Regions from separate parts of the Moellerella wisconsensis genome, predicted to be linked through region 1. Evidence: predicted binding sites of a transcription regulator. Region 1 holds the regulator's gene; the other holds the start of a gene.
The links. The regulator PhoB, encoded in region 1, activates phosphate uptake and scavenging genes when phosphate is short. The targets are predictions, from matches to a motif close to CTGTCATAAAACTGNCNNAT.

Region 1 (10,490 bases):
TTGCTGAATATCGGTGATCTGTTGCTCTGCGCCCGATAATTGCTTACGCAGGTGATCGATATCTATATCCAGAGGACGAATTTGAGTTTCTATGAGTTCGTTTTGTTGGTAAGTTTGCGTTATATGCTGTTTTAATTGAGTTTCTAGTTGTTTTTTCTGCTGCTCAAGTGGTTGATAACGAGCCTGCTCTGCGATGAGTTGCTGTTGGGTTTGTTGTTGTTTTTGTGCCTGCTGCTCCAGGTTTTTTTCACTGCGCTGGAGCTCATTCCATAATGGGCGCAGTTTTTCTGCTGGCTCGCTGTTGGCTAAAATCTGTAACTGGGGGGCGGCATCAGTGACGGCTTTTTCTGCCGCGATTTTTTGGGCTTGTTGAACCTTTTGCTGTTCAAGCAATTGCTGTTGTTTAAGATGCCACTGTTCTGCGAGTTGCAGTTGCTGCCGCTGTTGAGATAACTGTTGTTCTTGCTCTGCCAGTAATTGCTGCTGATTAAGCAAAGATTGATGTTGCTCTGGGGTTAGCACATCAATATTACCGGCTTGTGCCTTGAGTAACTCGAGCGAATTGCGGACGAGTTTATGTTGTTGGAAAATATATTTAGATAGCTGACTATAAATTTCGGTACCCGTAATTTCTTCCAGTAAATCCGCCCGATCTTTTTCTGAGGCATTTAAGAAGGCGGCAAATTCCCCTTGTGATAGCAAGATAGATTTAGTAAAACGACCAAAATCTAAACCAGTTAACTGAGTAACTAACTCTAATTTATCTTTAACTTTTTCCGCCAAGATTTTTCCATCGGCTATGTATGCTAGTTCACCTTTCGGCGCTTGTAATTTTCCGCCGGCTTTGCCGCCAGCTCGACGTTGGCTCCAAAAAGCTCGGTAACCGATACCTTTAACTTCAAATTCAACTTCAGCTAAACATTCTCCGGTATGGCGAGTCATCAGCTCATTTTGACTCTGTGAAATCGTTCCTAAGCGCGGTGTTTGGTGATAAAGCGCGAGGCAAATGGCATCCAGCAACGAGGTCTTCCCTGCGCCTGTTGGGCCTGTTATTGCAAATAATCCCTGACTAGCGAATGGCTCCTGAGTGAAATCAATTTTCCATTCACCTTTGAGTGAATTAATATTTTTCAATCGTAGGCTTAAAATTTTCACGCTTGATCCTCCTCAGTAGACTGAAATGCTTCGTAGGATTGGCGAAATAATAATGTCAGTCGCTGTTGATATTGAGGGTCTTCCAGCTCGGCATCGGCTAAGCGGCGCAGAAACACTTCTTCGACAGTTAGTTCATTCAAGGTCTCATTGTTGGCAGTGGCACTGAGCGTTTGATTTTGGCGACGAGCACGACGTAATAAAATTACTTCAACTGGTAATCCGGCGGTCATTTGTTCAACTCGCTGTTGTATATCGGCTAAATAATCTTGCGAGGCAACTTCAATATCCAGCCATACCGGACGTTCAGCGTGATAATTTTGATATGGGCTTAATTGCTGCTGAATATCGTTAAGTGTACCTTTAAGGGTTGCCATCGGCTGAAACTGGGGGATACTGAGGCATTCGATAGCGGTTAATTTATCCTGTGTAAACTCGATTAAACACAGTGTTTTATCTTGACCATTTTCATCGAAACTTAGCGGAATAGGTGAGCCACTATAGCGAATATGGGCTTGCCCACCAATCACTTGTGGACGATGGATATGTCCCAAAGCAATGTAATCCGCGGGGGGAAAAGCATCGGCGGGGAAGGCCTCTAAACTGCCAATATAAATATCCCGAACCGAATCACTGGTGCTGGCACCGACTGCGGTTAAATGCCCGGTCGCAATAATCGGCAAAGCTTTGCCGAGCTGCTGGCGTAATTGCTCAGCATATTGATAACTTTGATGATAATACTCGGTGATTGCCTCAAGTAGTGATTGTTGTTTTTCACTGCTGCTTTGCCCAGCCAGGCTTTTTATCATATCGCGAGGGCGTAAAAAAGGGATTGCACACAGCAACGCGCCCGGTTTTCCTTGGTTATCGTTTAATACAATTACTGATTGTTCAATCGATTGATTATTAGCGTTGGCGATAACATGGATATTTAAATATGAAAGCAGTTGTTTAGATTCATTTAGCATCGCTACCGAATCGTGATTTCCCCCAAGAATAACTAATTGGCAGCCTGTTTTATGCAATTCAACAATAAAACGATTATAAATTTCGCGTGCATAGCTCGGTGGTGAACCGGTATCGAAAATATCACCGGCGACAATCACAGCATCAACTTGATAATGTTTAACTTGCTCTATCAGCCAATGTAAAAAATATTGATGTTCAGGAGCACGGGTTTTGGTGAAAAAATATTGCCCCAAATGCCAGTCCGATGTGTGAATTATACGCATAATGATCCGCCTAAAAGAGAGATAACACGGTATTTTTAAGTTATTGTGGCTATTGTGAACGTTGAAATAAAAAAACCAACAAAATGATAGTAATAATCGCAGCAATATATCAACGGTAAGCGAGAAAAGATCCAAATTAACTAAAGTATGTCAGAATCGAGAGTGTAAATTCATAATTCTGTCATAAAAGTGACGCATAATCGGCAAAATCGCAAATAATCTAACCTTATTCACAGGATCACCCATGGCAAGACGTATTCTGGTTGTTGAAGATGAAGCGCCCATCCGAGAAATGGTTTGTTTTGTATTAGAACAAAATGGTTTTCAGCCTATCGAAGCCGATGATTATGATTCAGCATTAGGGCAGTTGGTCGATCCATATCCTGATTTAGTCTTGTTGGATTGGATGATCCCCGGTGGCTCGGGTATCCAAGTGATTAAATATATGAAACGAGACAGTGAGATGCGGGATATTCCAGTTATGATGCTCACTGCTAGAGGCGAAGAAGAAGATAGGGTAAAGGGATTAGAAGTCGGCGCCGATGATTATTTGACTAAACCTTTTTCACCGAAAGAATTAATTGCGCGAGTTAAAGCTATTTTACGCCGTATTTCTCCAATGGCGGCTGAAGATGTTATTGATATGAATGGATTAGCTCTCGATCCGACTTCCCACCGTGTTACTAGCAACGATATCCCGATTGACATGGGGCCGACAGAATATAAATTACTGCATTTTTTTATGACCCATCCTGAAAGAGTGTATAGCCGCGAGCAACTGCTTAATTATGTGTGGGGGGCGAATGTCTATGTGGAGGATAGAACCGTTGATGTGCATATTCGTCGCTTACGTAAAGCCTTAGAAATTGGGGGGCATGAAAAAATGGTGCAAACTGTACGTGGTACCGGCTATCGTTTTTCTGTTCGTTACTGATTAATCCATAGGGAGAGCTTACGTGCTCGAGCGTTTATCATGGAAACAACTGGTTTGGGGGCTAATTTTATTTTGTTTACCCGCCTTTATTTTAGCTATTTTTGTTGGTCACTTAGCATGGCTATTGGTGATATCACTGTTAGCCGCCTTAATATGGCACAGCTATAATTTACTCAAACTCTCTTATTGGTTATGGCTTGATCGCAGCATGATAGCGCCAGAAGGTAAAGGGGGCTGGGAGCCAATATTCTATGGAATTAATCAGTTACAGCAGCGTAATCGTAAACGTCGTCGCGAATTAGGCCAATTAATTAAGCGCTTTCGTAGCGGTGCTGAATCTTTGCCTGATGCGATAGTGATGCTGACCGAAGAAGGCATTATTTTTTGGTGTAATCGCCATGCTCAGCATTTACTCGGGTTTCGTTGGCCAGAAGATAGCGGGCAACATATTATTAATTTATTGCGTTATCCTGATTTTAATCGCTATTTTAGTGCTAAAAACTATACTCAAGCCCTGACGCTAGAGCTGAATAATGGCTCGGTTGTGGAATTTCGTATTTTACCTTATGCCGATGATCAGTTGTTAATGGTCGCCAGAGATATCACCGAGAAACGTCGACTAGAAAAAGCACGGCGTGACTTTTTTGCCAATGTTAGCCATGAGTTACGCACCCCATTGACGGTGATTCAAGGGTATTTAGAAGTGATGGATGATCAGCCCGATGTTTCCCCAATCAATAAAAAAGCACTGACATTAATGCAAGAGCAAGCGTTCCGAATGGATAATTTGGTCAAGCAGCTTCTCCAACTCTCTCGTATTGAAGTTGCACCACAAATTAACTTAAATGAACAAGTCAATATTCCGTCAATTCTCAACATTTTAGCGCAGGAAGCCCATAGCCTTAGTCAAGGAAAACAACAGGTTAATTTTGATATCGATGAAAATCTGTTGGTGTATGGCAATCAAGAACAGCTACGCAGCGCAATGGCTAATCTCGTTTATAATGCGATTAACCATACTCCAGACGGTACTTTAATCAACGTGAGCTGGCAGCAGACGCGACAAGGGGCTACGTTTTCGGTGGTGGATAATGGGCCGGGAATTTCTGTCGAGCACTTACCACGGCTGACGGAACGTTTTTATCGGGTGGATAAAGCGCGCTCTCGCCAAAGTGGCGGAGGTACAGGGCTTGGTCTAGCGATTGTTAAACATGCATTACAGCATCATAACAGCCAATTATTCATCAATAGTATGCTTGGTAAAGGCAGTGAATTTAGTTTTGTTTTGCCACCAGCGTTGATTGTTATTGAGAGAAAGTCACCTAAGTGATTATATTTGTTTCTATTCTTTCGTTATAGAGCGTTTTATTTTTTTATTTTTACTCGTAATATCGACTGTTGTTTGTTTTTTATACACATCATATAGTGCATATTCTTTGATTATTAATAGTAATCACTGGTTTGGAAAAATAGTTTGGTATTTTATTCTTGTCTGTACTATTTGGCTTGCCTTTTTGCCCTATAAAAGTTTTACTTGTCGCCAGTTGTTGGCGATTTTTCCTGTTTTTTAATATTTTTGACTCATAAGATTTAATATCGCTGTATATTATTCTGTTAAGGATATTTTAAAATAGCACTCAGTGCCGCCAGTTAATTTTCAATAGGTTAAGAGCTAACAGCTCTCAGCTTCCTTTAATTCAAACAAAAATTTAACAAAATTATGGCTCATCGTTTAACATCAAGAGATATTTTAGCCCTAGGGTTCATGACCTTTGCGCTGTTTGTCGGTGCAGGGAACATTATTTTTCCACCAATGGTTGGTTTGCAGGCAGGTGATCAAGTTTGGACTGCCGCAATTGGCTTTCTAATTACCGGGGTTGGATTACCGGTATTAACAGTGGTGGCATTAGCTAAAGTCGGCGGTGGGGTTGAGGCCCTAAGTTCGCCGATTGGTAAAACTGCGGGCTTATTGCTGGCTGTTATTGCATATTTATCTGTCGGCCCGCTGTTTGCTACCCCACGTACCGCAACGGTATCTTACAAAGTGGGTATTGCCCCTTTAGTTGGCGGTGAATCTGATATTTCTTTGCTGATTTATAGCGCAGTATATTTCGTTTTGGTCATTGGTATTTCGCTTTATCCTGGCCGTTTACTCGATAGCGTTGGGCACATTTTAGCGCCGGTTAAAATGTTAGCGCTGGCTGTATTGGGGATTGCTGCGGTCATGTGGCCGGCAGGCGATCCGATGCCAGCAATGAATGGTTATCATGATATGGCATTCTCAAATGGCTTTATTAATGGCTATTTGACCATGGATACTTTGGGCGCAATGGTGTTTGGTATCGTCATTGTGAATGCCGCTCGCTCGCGTGGGGTCGAGAATTCATCATTATTGACCCGTTATACCATGTGGGCTGGATTGATTGCTGGCGTTCTGTTAACACTCGTTTATTTATCATTGTTTAAACTTGGCGAAAACAGTGGCACGTTGATCCCTGAAGCGGCTGATGGCGCAGATATTTTACATGCCTACGTACAGTATACCTTTGGTAATTACGGTAGCTTCTTCCTTGCGGTACTGATTTTTGTTGCTTGTATGGTAACTGCAGTAGGCCTGACTTGTGCATGTGCTGAGTTCTTTAGCCGTTATATTTCAATATCATATCGAAAATTGGTATTAATTTTGGGGGTCTTCTCAATGTTAGTTTCCAATTTAGGGCTAAGCAATCTGATAGCTTTCTCTTTACCGGTGCTGGTGGCTATTTATCCTCCATGTATCGTATTGATTTTGCTTAGCTTCACATTGAAATGGTGGAAGAATGCGCCAGCAGTGGTCTCGCCAACCATGTTAGCCAGTGTAATTTTCGGCTTAATCGGTGCGGCAAAAGCGTCAGATCATTTAAAGGATTGGATCCCGCAGTGGATGACTAAAATGCCTTTATACGAACAGGATTTAGCATGGCTACTGCCTACTGCTATCGTTCTGGTGGCCGCAATTATTTATGATTTGTTATTTGCTTCTGCAAATCATAAGCACAAACAAGCATAGTTAAATCAATCAAGCCGCTCAATGTAGAGTAAACACTCAGGGTTTTTCGGCAAAAAGATAAGATTATCTATCAAATTTAAAACCTTAGTTCATTTGGGCTAAGGTTTTTTTTATGGCTTATATTTACTGTTAATTTGATTAATCCTCAGTAACTGCATAGCTTGATTAATTAAGAGTGGAATGAAAAAGGGGGGAGAAATAAAGCATCAAACAGATATATCGCCAAAATAAGTATAAAAAAGCCAGCAATTACGCTGGCTTATGAGACAGTTCTCGTTAATCTAGTCGATTACAGTTTGCTTGAGTTCTGTTTCAGATATTTTGCAACGCCATCTGGAGATGCATTCATGCCTTCTTGGCCTTTAGCCCACTGTGCAGGACAAACTTCGCCGTGTTCTTCATGGAACTGCAGAGCATCAACCATACGCAGCATTTCATCGATGTTACGGCCTAATGGAAGGTCGTTAACTACTTGGTGACGAACAACACCATTTTTGTCGATCAGGAATGAACCACGCAGAGCAACGCCTGCTTCTGGGTGTTCGATACCGTATGCTTTAATGATTTCGTGTTTAACATCAGCAACCATAGGATATTGAACTTCACCAATACCACCGTTGTCGATAGGAGTTTTACGCCATGCGTTATGTACGAACTCTGAGTCCATTGAAACACCGATAACTTCAAAGCCACGAGCTTGGAAATCTTTATAACGGTGATCAAAAGCGATCAGCTCTGAAGGACAAACAAAAGTGAAGTCCATTGGCCAGAAGAAAATAACTGCTGGGCGGCCGTTCAGGTGTGCTTTCAGGTTGAAATCATTGACGATTTCGCCATTGCCCATAACGGCAGCGGCGGTAAAATCAGGGGCTTGACGTGTTACCAGAACCATAATTTACTCCTGTGAGTGTGAATTAAAGTTTTTTTAATACTTAGAGATAATAAGGAATTTATTATCCAGATTAAAGGTCAAAATACCGATTAATAAGATAGATTTTATCTATCAATGGTTGGCGTTCTGACATATTACTCCAATAAGATAAGGTTATTCTGCTAAAGTTCAAGCAGTAAATTCTTATGTTTATGGTTTGATATGCTCAGAGATAAATTGTTTTTTTACCGCTTTTTGCATCATTTGTGGGTAAAACTGCCAAAATATCTGCTCAAACTGTGCATATTCAGCTCTAAAATCATCATATGAACCGGCTAAATCGCTTAGTTTTGGGCGTCTACGTGCCATGCCCCTAAGGGATGCACCGATATATTCAGGCTCCGCATAGCGTATTAGCCAATTTTGTGGCCATAAGTGCTCATTTAACGACTGAAATCTTTCTGGGGTAACAGATAATTGAGGTTCAATTTGCTGGCGTGCTTGACGCACAAACTCGGCCAATGGCAATTCGGGTTCGATCTTTGACCAGTGCAATGACAAAAAGTGATCCCAGATTAAATCCAACGTAATCGGAGCAACTCGCCGATAGGCAGGCCGAAAAAACCTTTTTGCTCCAACAACTAGCGGATGTTTATCTGTTTCAACATCGATTCTGCGATGCATACGGATCCCGCTCACGATGTCGGCGCTGAAAAGCTCCGTAGGATCGCCCCGGACAAAGTCGGCCATAATATTGCCTAATAGCGAGCTTTCGGCAAGGTGGGCGAGATGGAGATGCGCAAGAAAATTCATTGCTTCAGTATATACTGCTTATCAAGCAAGTTACAGTCAGTGATATTTAGCATCATAATGCATTGGTCATCGTTTAGTTTATTCAAGCGCCAGCTATTTAATCGAAGATAGAGGCTTTTTTTCATCGACGACTATCACTATTTTTGACTTATTTGTTCGATATTCGGCCTTTTTTATCCTAAAGCACGCTTATTTCTTGCGCCTTTTGTTGCTCAGCACTAGACTAGTACGCCTATTTTTTCGGAATGATGTCAATACAATGCGTGTCTCAGATTTTACTTTTGAACTACCTGAAGGGCTGATTGCTCACTATCCACAATCCCAACGCAGTGCTTGTCGCTTGCTGAGCTTGGATGGCACCACAGGACAACTCACGCACGGTATTTTTACTGATGTTCTTGAGAAACTGGAACCTGGCGATCTCTTGGTATTCAATAATACTCGCGTTATTCCTGCACGGTTATTTGGCCGTAAGGCATCAGGCGGTAAAATTGAAGTACTGGTTGAACGTATGCTGGATGATAACCGTGTTCTGGCGCATGTTAGAGCATCGAAAGCACCAAAAGAAGGCGCTGAGCTGTTACTGGGTGACGATGAAAGCGTAAAAGCCACAATGCTGGCAAGGCATGGGGCGTTGTTTGAGCTCCGCTTTGATGATAGCCGTGATATTTTGACTATCCTCAATCAGATCGGACATATGCCACTGCCGCCTTATATTGATCGCCCAGATGAAGAAGCGGATAAAGAGCTGTATCAAACCGTTTATAGCCAACGTCCTGGCGCAGTCGCTGCGCCAACAGCAGGGCTACATTTTGATGAACCCTTACTTGCAGCACTGCGAGAAAAAGGCATTGAAATGGCGTTTGTGACTCTACATGTTGGGGCGGGGACGTTTCAGCCTGTGCGAGTTGATACCATCGAAGACCACATTATGCATTCTGAATACGCAGAGATCTCTCAGGATGTAGTGGATGCCGTGTTAGCGTGTAAAGCGCGAGGAAATCGCGTTGTTGCTGTAGGGACAACCTCGGTTCGATCGCTAGAAAGCGCGGCTCAGGCCAGTAAAGAACAGTTAATTGCGCCGTTTTTCGATGATACACAAATCTTTATTTATCCAGGATATAACTATCAGGTCGTCGATGCATTAATTACTAATTTTCATCTACCTGAATCAACTTTGATTATGCTGGTTTCTGCTTTCGCAGGATATCAAAATACTATGCGGGCTTATCGCGAAGCGGTTGAACAACAATACCGTTTCTTTAGTTATGGCGATGCCATGTTTATTACGCGTAATTTACAAGCGCCAGCTGAACAGGTTGGGCAATTGGACGTGAGCGAATAAACGGTTATGTATAACTAGCAAACTCTTATCAGCTTCTGCTTCGCAGGTGGCTGATATTTTTTAGCATAGCATCAGACTGTTTTTCTGGTGCCTGGAGGCAAACTTGAAATATGAATTACAGACTACAGACGGCAATGCTCGTCGTGGTCGCTTGATTTTTGAACGTGGAACGGTTGAGACTCCCGCATTTATGCCGGTAGGAACCTATGGCACAGTAAAAGGCATGACGCCAGAGGAAGTCAAAGAGACAGGCGCTGAGATTCTACTGGGCAATACTTTCCATCTTTGGTTACGTCCAGGTCAGGAGATCATGAAGTTGCATGGCGATCTGCACGATTTCATGCAATGGCAAGGTCCTATCCTGACCGATTCCGGCGGCTTTCAGGTCTTTAGCTTAGGGGCAACCCGCAAGATAAAAGAAGAAGGTGTACATTTCCGCAATCCGATTAATGGTGAGAAAATTTTTCTTAGCCCAGAAAAATCGATGGAAATTCAGTATGACCTCGGTTCTGACATTGTCATGATTTTTGATGAATGTACGCCATATCCTGCTGATTGGGATTATGCGAAGAATTCAATGGAAATGTCATTACGCTGGGCGGCTCGTAGCCGTCAACGCTTTGATGAACTGAAGAATAAAAATTCATTATTCGGTATTATTCAGGGCGGAATTTACGAAGATTTACGTGATATTTCAGTCAAAGGTCTGGTTGAAATCGGTTTTGATGGTTACGCTGTAGGCGGCTTAGCGGTCGGTGAACCTAAAGAAGACATGCACCGTATTTTGGAACATGTTTGCCCTCAAATTCCACAGGATAAACCTCGTTATTTAATGGGGGTGGGTAAACCTGAAGATCTAGTGGAAGGCGTACGCCGTGGGATAGATATGTTTGACTGCGTTATGCCAACACGCAATGCACGTAACGGACATTTATTTGTTACTACTGGCGTGGTTAAAATTCGTAATGCTAAATATAAATCGGACACTGCAACGTTGGATGACGAGTGCGATTGCTATACTTGTCGTCATTATAGCCGTGCCTATTTGCATCATCTTGACCGTTGTAACGAAATCCTTGGCGCGAGATTAAATA
Region 2 (10,490 bases), 800 kb from region 1:
AATTCCTCTATATTGATTTCTATGTGTTGATTCTCGGCGATATCCAACATATTAAGAGCAATAATGCAGGGAACACCGAGTTCAAGCAGTTGTAGCGTGAGGTATAAATTACGCTCTAAATTTGAGGCATCAACCACGTTGATCAACATATCTGCTTCGCCACTAAGAATGAAATAGCAGGCAATTTGTTCATCTAATGAGGTTTGTTCAGAAATTGTCGTCAGCGAATAGGTACCCGGCAAGTCAACCAATTCAATTTGATGCTGCTGAGTATTAAATCGGCCAACTTTACGTTCAACAGTAACGCCAGCCCAGTTACCCACCCGTTGGCGGGAGCCGGTGAGTTGATTGAAAAGGGTCGTCTTACCTGCATTGGGATTGCCGATTAAGCCGATAGTCAGTGGTTTCATAAATAGTTGCCAATGAGTAAGAAAAATGACAGGAATGAGCCTTTAGATCTGGAAATATCGAGTGCAGAGTATTAAATCGTTGCATCATCCAGATTAAGCAGTTCTAAATCTTTTTTACGCACAATCAGGCTGACTCTGCGTGTTTCTATTTGAATCGGGTCACCTAAGGGGGCGAGACGAACAACTTTGAATATTGAGCCGGGTAACATGCCCAGGGATAATAATTTTTGACGGTATGCCGGGCTGATTTTGCTCGAAAAACCGACGATTTTATAGCTGTGATCAGGAAGAATAGCCATGGTGCCTTCCGAAGGTAGTTGGGAGTTATCATCCCGTTATGTCAGTTCACAGAGATACGCTATTCGACGTCTCCCCCGCTGATTTTGTTATTCATGGTATAACTGATTATAAAAAATAATACTATTTAATTAAATAGTAAACGAATTAAAAATGCGAATCATAATCAACAACCATTGGGGCTATTTAGCCTCGATTCAGCTTTAAATAGCTTGATTTGGATCAAAAATAATCAGATTTTGGTGGTTTTATATACCATAACCATGATAATTATTTGCGTGTGGGGGCATTGTTTACGCGGATGATTGTATTTAGATAGCACTAATTTAAGGGGCTATTAATAAACATTATTTATAAATAGCCCGCAGTATTATACTGCGGGCAGACTATTTTAGCGACGGGTTAACGTTTTTTGCCTAATGCGGCCGCAAGAGCATCACTCATTGCACTATTACTCGCTCCGGTATTGGTATGATTACCTCGGCGATTATGGTTATTATTGCTATGATTATTATTGCTACGATTAGTATTTTTGGCGGTACTTTCTGGCCGTGCAGGGGCTGTGGATGAACGCGATGCCGGTGCAGTTCTTTCGCCGGGTTGTTCATCTAATCGCATAGTTAATGCGATGCGTTTACGATTAATATCAACATCAATGACTTTAACTTTGACGATATCACCGGCTTTTACTACTGTGTGTGGATCTTCGACGAATTTGTCAGACAGCGATGAGATATGAACTAATCCATCTTGGTGTACACCGATATCGACAAATGCTCCGAAATTAGTCACGTTAGTAACTGAGCCTTCGAGGATCATTCCCGGTTGCAAGTCTTTCATTGTTTCGATGCCATCGGCAAAGGTAGCGGTTTTGAACTCAGGGCGTGGGTCACGTCCCGGCTTAGCTAATTCTTTTAGGATATCGGTAACTGTCGGGATACCAAATTTCTCAGTGGTGAAACTGTCGGCTTTTAAGTTTCTTAAAGCTTCTGCATTACCCATAATCTCTTTGAGTGGCTGTTTTACAGTCGCTAAGATTTTTTCGACAACAGGATAGGTTTCAGGGTGAACTGTCGAGGCATCTAACGGGTTATCTCCGTTAGAAATACGTAAAAATCCGGCACACTGTTCAAAGGCTTTTGGCCCTAAACGAGCCACTTTTAGCAATTGTTTACGGTTATTGAATTGGCCATTTTCATCGCGCCAATTAACAATATTTTGGGCTATAATTTTGCTTAGTCCCGCCACACGGTTTAATAAGGCCACAGAGGCCGTATTTAAATCGACGCCAACCGAGTTCACACAGTCCTCGACGACAGCATCCAGTTTGCGCGCTAATTGTGTTTGGCTAACATCATGTTGATATTGGCCTACTCCGATAGATTTAGGGTCAATTTTAACTAATTCAGCCAGCGGATCTTGTAAACGGCGTGCAATAGAGACCGCACCACGAATAGACACATCTAAATCAGGAAATTCTAATGCTGCCAGTTCAGACGCGGAATATACCGAGGCACCCGCTTCGCTCACAATGACTTTTTGTGCAGTTACCTCTGGGTATTGTCGCTGAACTTCGGCGAAAAAGCGTTCGGTCTCGCGTGAAGCCGTTCCATTACCAATCGCCACTAATTCAACCTGATGTTTTACGCATAGCGCTGCGACACTGGCGGCAGCTTTAGTCGCCTGCCCAGTATGCGGATAAATTGTATCGGTAGCGATCAGTTTACCGGTCGCATCGACGACCGCAACTTTTACACCAGTACGTAAGCCGGGATCCAGTCCCATCGTAGCTCGCATGCCTGCTGGCGCAGCCATTAATAAATCGTGCAGATTGCGAGCAAAGACGTTAATTGCTTCTTCTTCAGCTTTCTCACGTAGCGTGCTCATTATTTCTGTTTCTATATGCAACAGAACTTTAATTCGCCATGTCCAGCTAATAACGGCCTTGCGCCAGCGATCTGCAGGGGCATTATTGAGTCGGATATCAAGATGGTTGGTGATAATTTCTTCGCAATAGCTTTCTTTTGGGGGTTCATCAAATTGCGGATCTGGATTGAGAGAGAGTTGTAAAATTCCTTCGTTTCTTCCTCGGAACATTGCGAGGGCACGGTGCGAAGGTACGTTAGCTACGGCTTCATGGTGATCAAAATAATCACTAAATTTAGCTCCTTCTTGCTCTTTACCTTCAACAACTTTGGCAACAATCTCCGCATTTTTCCATAAATAATGACGTACTTTCGCCAATAAGGATGCATCTTCGGAGAAGCGCTCCATTAAAATATAACGTGCGCCATCGAGTGCCGCTTTGGTATCGGCGACACCTTTTGTGGCATCAACATAGCTTTCAGCACTGATTTCAGGATCTTGCTGTGGATTTTGCCATAAGCTATCCGCTAAAGGTTCTAATCCGGCTTCAATCGCAATTTGCCCACGAGTACGACGTTTAGGCTTGTACGGTAAATAGAGATCTTCGAGTTCTGTTTTATTTAGCGTGCTATTAATTGCATTATCCAGCTCTGGGGTTAATTTCCCTTGTTCGCTGATAGATTTCAATATGGTTTGTTTGCGGTCATTAAGTTCGCGTAAATAACTTAAACGGCTCTCAAGCTGGCGTAATTGCGTATCGTCGAGTCCACCGGTTACTTCTTTACGGTAGCGGGCAATAAAAGGAACGGTATTTCCTTCATCAAGCAGCGTGATCGCGGAAAGGACTTGTTGCGGTTGAGCTCGCAGCTCATCTGCTATAATTTGGCTTAGGGTAGCATTACTCATTGGGTTTCTTTTATACCTGCTTATAAGGAAGGTTAAAAATAATGGCACAGTTATACTTGGTGATGGGGGGAATTTCCAGTGAACCAAGATTATTTGCTGTCTTTCTGTCCCCCTTACTGCATGAATAATAATATTTAGGATATTATTGATATCATCTGATTCTTGTTTTTTTTATTTCATATATAGTTATTGAATGGAATATTCATCACTAAGAGATTATGGCAAAAAGTCACTATATTACACGTCAGGGCTGGGATGCTCTCGATAGAGAATTAAAGTATCTCTGGAAGGAAGAGAGACCTCGTGTCACGCAGGCTGTTTCAGAAGCTGCGGCAATGGGCGATCGTTCTGAAAATGCTGAATATATTTACGGAAAAAAACGCTTAAGAGAAATTGATCGCCGAGTGCGTTTTTTATCCAAACGATTAGAGCAACTTAAAATTGTTGAGCCGGACTCACGACAAGAAGGAAAAGTATTCTTTGGTGCTTGGGTTAAATTAGAAGCGGAAGATGAAACCATTAAAATTTATCGTTTAGTTGGGCCGGATGAATTCGAACCCGCTAAACAGTGGATTTCAATTGATTCGCCGGTTGCAAGGGCATTAATTGGTAAACAAGTTGATGATGAGGTCAGTGTAAGCACGCCTGGCGGGCTTGTTACTTATAGTATTTTAGCCATTAGCTATAAATCATTTGAAGAGTAATTAGCGGTTAATACGCTGATATAAAGCGTTTATATCGTATGATTAATTGATAGGATAACTACATACATTTGGTTTATTCTTATCTTAAATGTTAGATTACACACAATTAGTACATATTAAGGACTAAAAAATGCAAGAAAGTTATAAGGTTCTTGTCGTTGATGATGATATGCGTCTGCGGGCATTGCTTGAACGCTATTTAACTGAGCAAGGGTTTCAAGTTAGAAGTGCGGCCAATGCTGAGCAAATGGACCGGATCTTAACCCGAGAATCTATTCATTTAATCGTCCTCGATTTAATGTTGCCGGGTGAAGATGGTTTATCTATTTGTCGCCGACTGAGAAGTCAAAATAATCCGATTCCAATTATTATGGTAACAGCCAAAGGTGAAGAAGTTGATCGTATCGTTGGGCTAGAAATCGGTGCTGATGATTACATTCCAAAACCGTTTAATCCGCGTGAATTATTAGCCAGGATCCGTGCAGTATTGCGTCGTCAGGCGAATGAACTGCCGGGGGCGCCTTCTCAGGACGATGCGGTAATTACTTTTGGTAAATTTAAGCTTAATTTAGGTACGCGTGAGATGTTCCAAGGCGAAGAAAATATGCCATTAACCAGCGGTGAATTCGCTGTATTGAAGGTATTAGTTTCTTATCCGCGTGAGCCGTTATCTCGTGATAAATTAATGAGTCTTGCGCGCGGCCGTGAATACAGTGCAATGGAACGTTCGATTGACGTTCAAATTTCACGCTTACGTCGTATGATTGAAGAAGATCCTGCTCATCCTCGATATATCCAAACGGTTTGGGGCTTGGGGTATGTCTTTGTTCCGGATGGTAGTAAAGCATGAAGCGGTTGAGATTCTCACGTCGAAGTACCTTTTCTCGTTCACTATTTTTAATTGTGGCATTATTATTTGCTAGCCTTGCGACCAGCTATTTGGTGGTATTAAATTTTGTTGTTATGCCGAGCTTACAACAATTTAATAAGGTATTGGCTTATGAAGTACGCACGTTAATGGCCGAAAAAATGGTGCTGAAAGATGGCACAACGGTGAGAGTCTCCCCAGCTTTACGCAAGAAAATCTATAATGAATTAGGAATTACGTTTTATGCACACTCGGCTGCAATGGACGAAGGGCTGAATTGGGCTAAGCATTATGATTTTTTAAGTGATCAAATGACCCATTATCTGGGAGGACAAGCAGATGTTCGCCTTGAAATTGGGCGCGAATACCCGATTTTATGGTTAACCTCTTATTTGGCTCCAGATGTTTGGGTTAGAGTTCCGTTGACTGAAATTGGTCAAAATCAATTTTCACAGGTTTTTCGCTATACTATTGCTATATTTTTGACTATTTTTGCCGGTGTTTGGCTATATATTCGTTATCAAAATCGACCTTTATTGGCATTGGAATATCATGCTAATCAGATAGGTAAAGGGATTATGTTACCGACGATGAAGGAGGAGGGGGCTGTTGAAGTGCGAGCAGCTATCCGTTCGTTTAATCAAATGACAACTGGCATTAAGACTTTAGATAATGATCGAACCATTTTGATGGCAGGGGTGAGCCACGATTTACGCACACCGTTAACCCGTATTCGTCTAGCAACAGAAATGATGGGGCAAGAAGACGGTTATTTAGCCGAATCAATCAATAAAGATATTGAAGAGTGCGATGCCATTATTGGTCAATTTATGGATTATTTGCGTACTGGCCAAGAAATGAATATGGAATTCTGTGATATGAATGCCATTCTGATGGAAGCCATTGATTCTGAAAGCGGTGTCGCTGGTGGTATTGAAGCTGCATTGATGCCGGGAGTGATTACTGTTAACGCCAACCCATTAGCTATCCGACGTGCAGTGACTAATATGATAGTTAATGCGCATCGTTATGGTAACGGTTGGATCAAAGTCAGCAGTGGTAAAAATGATGAAATTGCGTGGTTCCAAGTCGATGATGATGGTGTGGGGATCAAAGAAGATGACATCCAGCGTCTCTTTCAGCCATTTGTGCAAGGCGAAAAAGCGCGTAGCAATAAAGGAACTGGCTTAGGTTTAGCCATTATTCGCCGTATTCTGGATGCGCATGAAGGGCATATTGAAATAGACAAAAGTGAGCGAGGTGGGTTATCAATTCGGGCAGTTTTACCGTTAACAGAGTCTGAAGATTAATTATTGCAGCGCCCAATAGGCTGATTTTGGTTATTTATGATATTTTTATGCGTTTTTATGACCGTATTTTTGTTTACTTTTATCCACCGAAAAGATATCCATTCCTATTTAATCTCCTTATAAATCAAAGTTTTTTTCTTGTTGATTAACTTTTTTTACAGTTATTTTATTTGAACTTCCTTCCATTGTCATAAAACTGTCATAAATAAGACATGTTGCTGTAACCAAATTGTCCTATTTTCCTTATGGTGACTTATCACTCAACAATTGATGATTAAATTGTTTATTTGCATTCCATCAGGAGCAATTATGAAAATGATGCGTACTACTCTAGCCAGCGTTATGGCAGCGACACTTTCTCTGACAGCGATGTCTTCTTTTGCCGCTACCAGCTTAACGGGTGCAGGCGCGACATTCCCAGCCCCGGTTTATGCAAAATGGGCTGATTCTTATCATAAAGAGACCGGTAATCAAGTTAACTATCAGGGGATTGGTTCTTCTGGTGGTGTTAAACAAATTAATGCAAAAACCGTTGATTTTGGTGCTACTGATGCCCCATTGAAAGATGAAAAACTAGCACAAGACGGTTTATTTCAATTTCCAACAATTATTGGCGGCGTAGTTTTAGCGGTAAATGTTAAAGGCATTCAATCCGGCGATTTGACGTTAGATGGCAAAACGCTCGGTGATATTTATCTGGGCAAAATCAAAAAATGGAATGACCCAGCGATTTCTAAGCTGAATCCAGGTGTGACTCTGCCCGCTCAGAATATTGCGGTTGTTCGTCGTGCTGATGGTTCAGGAACAACCTTTGTCTTTACTAGCTACTTAGCGAAAGTGAGCCCAGATTGGCAACAAAAAGTAGGCGCAGGTTCAACAGTTAACTGGCCACAAAGTGTCGCCGGTAAAGGTAATGATGGCGTTGCTGCTTTTGTTCAGCGTTTGCCGGGTTCGATAGGTTATGTTGAATACGCTTACGCTAAACAGAATAATTTAGCCTACACCAAATTAGTCTCTGCTGATGGTCATGTGGTTTCACCGACCGGTGAAAGCTTTAGTGCCGCAGCGAGAGAAGTCGATTGGTCGAAATCATTTGCACAAGACTTAACTAATCGTGCCGGTGAAAATGCGTGGCCAATTGCCTCGACAACCTTCATTTTAGTCCCGACTAAACAAGATAATGCGGAGAAAGGCAAAGCCGTTCTTGAGTTCTTTAATTGGGCTTACGAAAAAGGCGGAAAACAAGCCGAAGCATTAGATTATGCGACCTTGCCCCCCGAAGTAATTACAGCGGTTCGTGCAGCGTGGAACAGCAATATCAAAGATAGCCAAGGTAATCCGTTATTCTGAGCATAATTAACTGTTGTTAGGGTTGGAAGATGGGAGGCGAATGTTTAGGATGAAGATTATCCTCCTGTAAAGTTGTTGGGCTCTTTGTTAGTTGATGCACAGAGCCACTTAAATGAGAACGAATCAATGGCCGAAAAAACTCCGGCATTAAAAGCCCCAAGTAAAAGAGGTGATGTGATTTTCCATGCGCTAGTCCGGCTGGCTGCGCTGATCACTTTATTGATGCTAGGCGGCATCATTATTTCGCTAATTATTGCTTCATGGCCCAGTATTCAAAAGTTTGGTTTAGCTTTTTTATGGACTAAAGAGTGGGATGCTCCGGCGGAACAATTTGGCGCATTAGTCCCGATTTATGGCACCATCGTCACTTCGATTATTGCGTTAATTATTGCGGTTCCTGTCAGTTTTGGGATCGCCTTTTTTTTGACTGAGTTGGCCCCTAATTGGCTTAAAAGACCATTAGGTATAGCGATTGAGCTGCTCGCGGCTATCCCCAGTATTGTTTACGGTATGTGGGGGTTATTTGTTTTTGCGCCATTATTTGCGGAGTATTTTCAAGAGCCCGTAGGCGAGATTATGTCGAGTATTCCTATTGTGGGCGAGTTATTTTCAGGCCCTGCATTTGGTATCGGTATTCTGGCGGCTGGCGTTATCCTTGCGATAATGATTATTCCTTATATCGCCTCAGTTATGCGTGATGTTTTCGAACAAACCCCCGTGATGATGAAAGAGTCAGCGTATGGGATTGGCTGCACTACGTGGGAAGTGATTTGGAATATCGTGTTGCCATTTACCCGCAATGGAGTGATTGGCGGTGTGATGTTAGGTTTAGGCCGTGCCTTAGGCGAAACGATGGCGGTGACCTTTGTGATCGGAAACACTTATCAGCTAGATAGCGTGTCGTTATTTATGCCGGGGAACAGTATCACTTCGGCATTAGCCAATGAATTTGCTGAAGCAGAGAGCGGCTTACATACCTCTGCATTGATGGAATTAGGGCTAATTTTATTTGTGATAACCTTTATTGTCCTCGCACTCTCTAAATTGATGGTGATGCGTTTGGCTAAGAATGAGGGCCGCTGATATGTCACAGACACAACCGAGTCAGATTAATTATCAGGAACGTGCACGCCGTCAGGCATGGCGTCGACAAAAAAATCGCTTAGCGCTAGTGATTTCAATGTTAGCTATGGCGTTTGGATTATTTTGGTTAGTATGGATTTTATTTTCTACCGTTAGTAAAGGAATCGATGGCATGTCATTGAATTTATTCACTGAAATGACACCGCCACCCAATACTGAGGGCGGTGGCTTAGCAAATGCCATTATGGGTAGCGGGTTATTGATTTTTTGGTCTACCGTGTGCGGTACTCCGCTGGGTATTTTAGCTGGGATTTATCTCGCTGAATATGGCCGTAGTTCATGGTTAGCTTCTGTGACGCGCTTTATCAATGACATTTTGTTGTCTGCGCCATCGATTGTGGTGGGATTATTTGTTTATACTTTGGTGGTCGCACAAGTACAGCACTTCTCTGGCTGGGCTGGCGTGATGGCCTTAGCCTTACTGCAAATTCCAATCGTTATTCGTACCACAGAAAACATGCTAAAACTGGTGCCTGACAGTCTACGAGAAGCAGCATATGCGCTGGGAACCCCAAAATGGAAAATGATTTTATCCATTACGCTGAAAGCGTCGGTATCCGGGATTATTACCGGGATTTTGTTGGCGATTGCCCGTATCGCCGGGGAAACTGCTCCGCTACTGTTTACTTCACTGTCGAACCAGTTCTGGAGTACTGACATGAGTGAGCCGATTGCTAACCTGCCAGTAACTATCTTTAAATTTGCGATGAGTCCATTCTCCGAATGGCAGCAATTGGCTTGGGCTGGTGTCCTGCTAATCACCCTGTGTGTTCTATTAATCAATATTATCGCGCGTGTGCTATTTGCTAAAAGTAAGTATTAAGCGGTGAGAACTGCCAACTTATATTATTGAGATATAAGGTTAATTAAATCATAAATCTTACCGAGAATAGTGCGAATTGCCGGGCCCAAATTACGAATTTAGAGAGAGAGCAGTAATGATAATGACAGCCAACGAGAATACAGAAAGTAAAATTTTGGTACGTGACTTGAATTTTTATTATGGAAAATTCCATGCGCTGAAAAATATTTCGCTGGATATTGCCAAGAACAAAGTTACCGCATTTATCGGCCCTTCAGGGTGTGGTAAATCAACGTTGCTACGAACCTTCAATAAAATGTATGAATTATATGGTGAGCAGCGCGCTGAAGGTGAAATTTTACTCGATGGGCAGAATATCCTGACAGATAAACAAGATATTGCCTTATTGCGCGCTAAAGTCGGTATGGTATTCCAAAAACCCACGCCATTCCCGATGTCAATCTATGACAATATTGCGTTTGGCGTCCGTTTATTTGAAAAACTGTCGCGTGCCGATATGGATCAGCGTGTACAGTGGGCGTTGACCAAAGCGGCATTGTGGAACGAAACCAAAGATAAACTACACCAAAGTGGTTATAGTTTATCGGGAGGCCAGCAACAGCGCTTATGTATCGCACGTGGAATTGCTATCCGTCCTGACGTTTTATTGCTCGATGAACCTTGTTCAGCACTTGACCCTATCTCAACTGGGCGTATTGAAGAACTTATTAGCGAACTGAAATCTGAATATACCGTCGTAATTGTAACGCACAATATGCAGCAAGCGGCTCGCTGCTCGGACTATACCGCCTTCATGTATTTAGGCGAGCTGGT

Region 2: a site for PhoB is predicted at 6,547-6,566, ahead of pstS (phosphate ABC transporter substrate-binding protein PstS). Genes of this name have one in related genera too.

The regions. Positions count from the first base shown of each region.
Region 1 covers NZ_CP093242.1:2,970,323-2,980,812, reverse strand. Annotated here, with positions in the region: gene MNY66_RS13100 (SbcC/MukB-like Walker B domain-containing protein) at 1-1,155, opposite strand, end outside; gene sbcD (exonuclease subunit SbcD) at 1,152-2,384, opposite strand; gene phoB (phosphate regulon transcriptional regulator PhoB) at 2,629-3,318, shown strand; gene phoR (phosphate regulon sensor histidine kinase PhoR) at 3,341-4,648, shown strand; gene brnQ (branched-chain amino acid transport system II carrier protein) at 5,039-6,367, shown strand; gene MNY66_RS13075 (peroxiredoxin C) at 6,657-7,259, opposite strand; gene MNY66_RS13070 (acyl carrier protein phosphodiesterase) at 7,449-8,051, opposite strand; gene queA (tRNA preQ1(34) S-adenosylmethionine ribosyltransferase-isomerase QueA) at 8,311-9,396, shown strand; gene tgt (tRNA guanosine(34) transglycosylase Tgt) at 9,500-10,490, shown strand, end outside.
Region 2 covers NZ_CP093242.1:181,613-192,102, forward strand. Annotated here, with positions in the region: gene feoB (Fe(2+) transporter permease subunit FeoB) at 1-410, opposite strand, end outside; gene feoA (ferrous iron transporter A) at 482-709, opposite strand; gene MNY66_RS00765 (Tex family protein) at 1,110-3,479, opposite strand; gene greB (transcription elongation factor GreB) at 3,698-4,183, shown strand; gene ompR (osmolarity response regulator transcription factor OmpR) at 4,314-5,033, shown strand; gene envZ (two-component system sensor histidine kinase EnvZ) at 5,030-6,361, shown strand; gene pstS (phosphate ABC transporter substrate-binding protein PstS) at 6,671-7,711, shown strand; gene pstC (phosphate ABC transporter permease PstC) at 7,838-8,794, shown strand; gene pstA (phosphate ABC transporter permease PstA) at 8,781-9,677, shown strand; gene pstB (phosphate ABC transporter ATP-binding protein PstB) at 9,799-10,490, shown strand, end outside.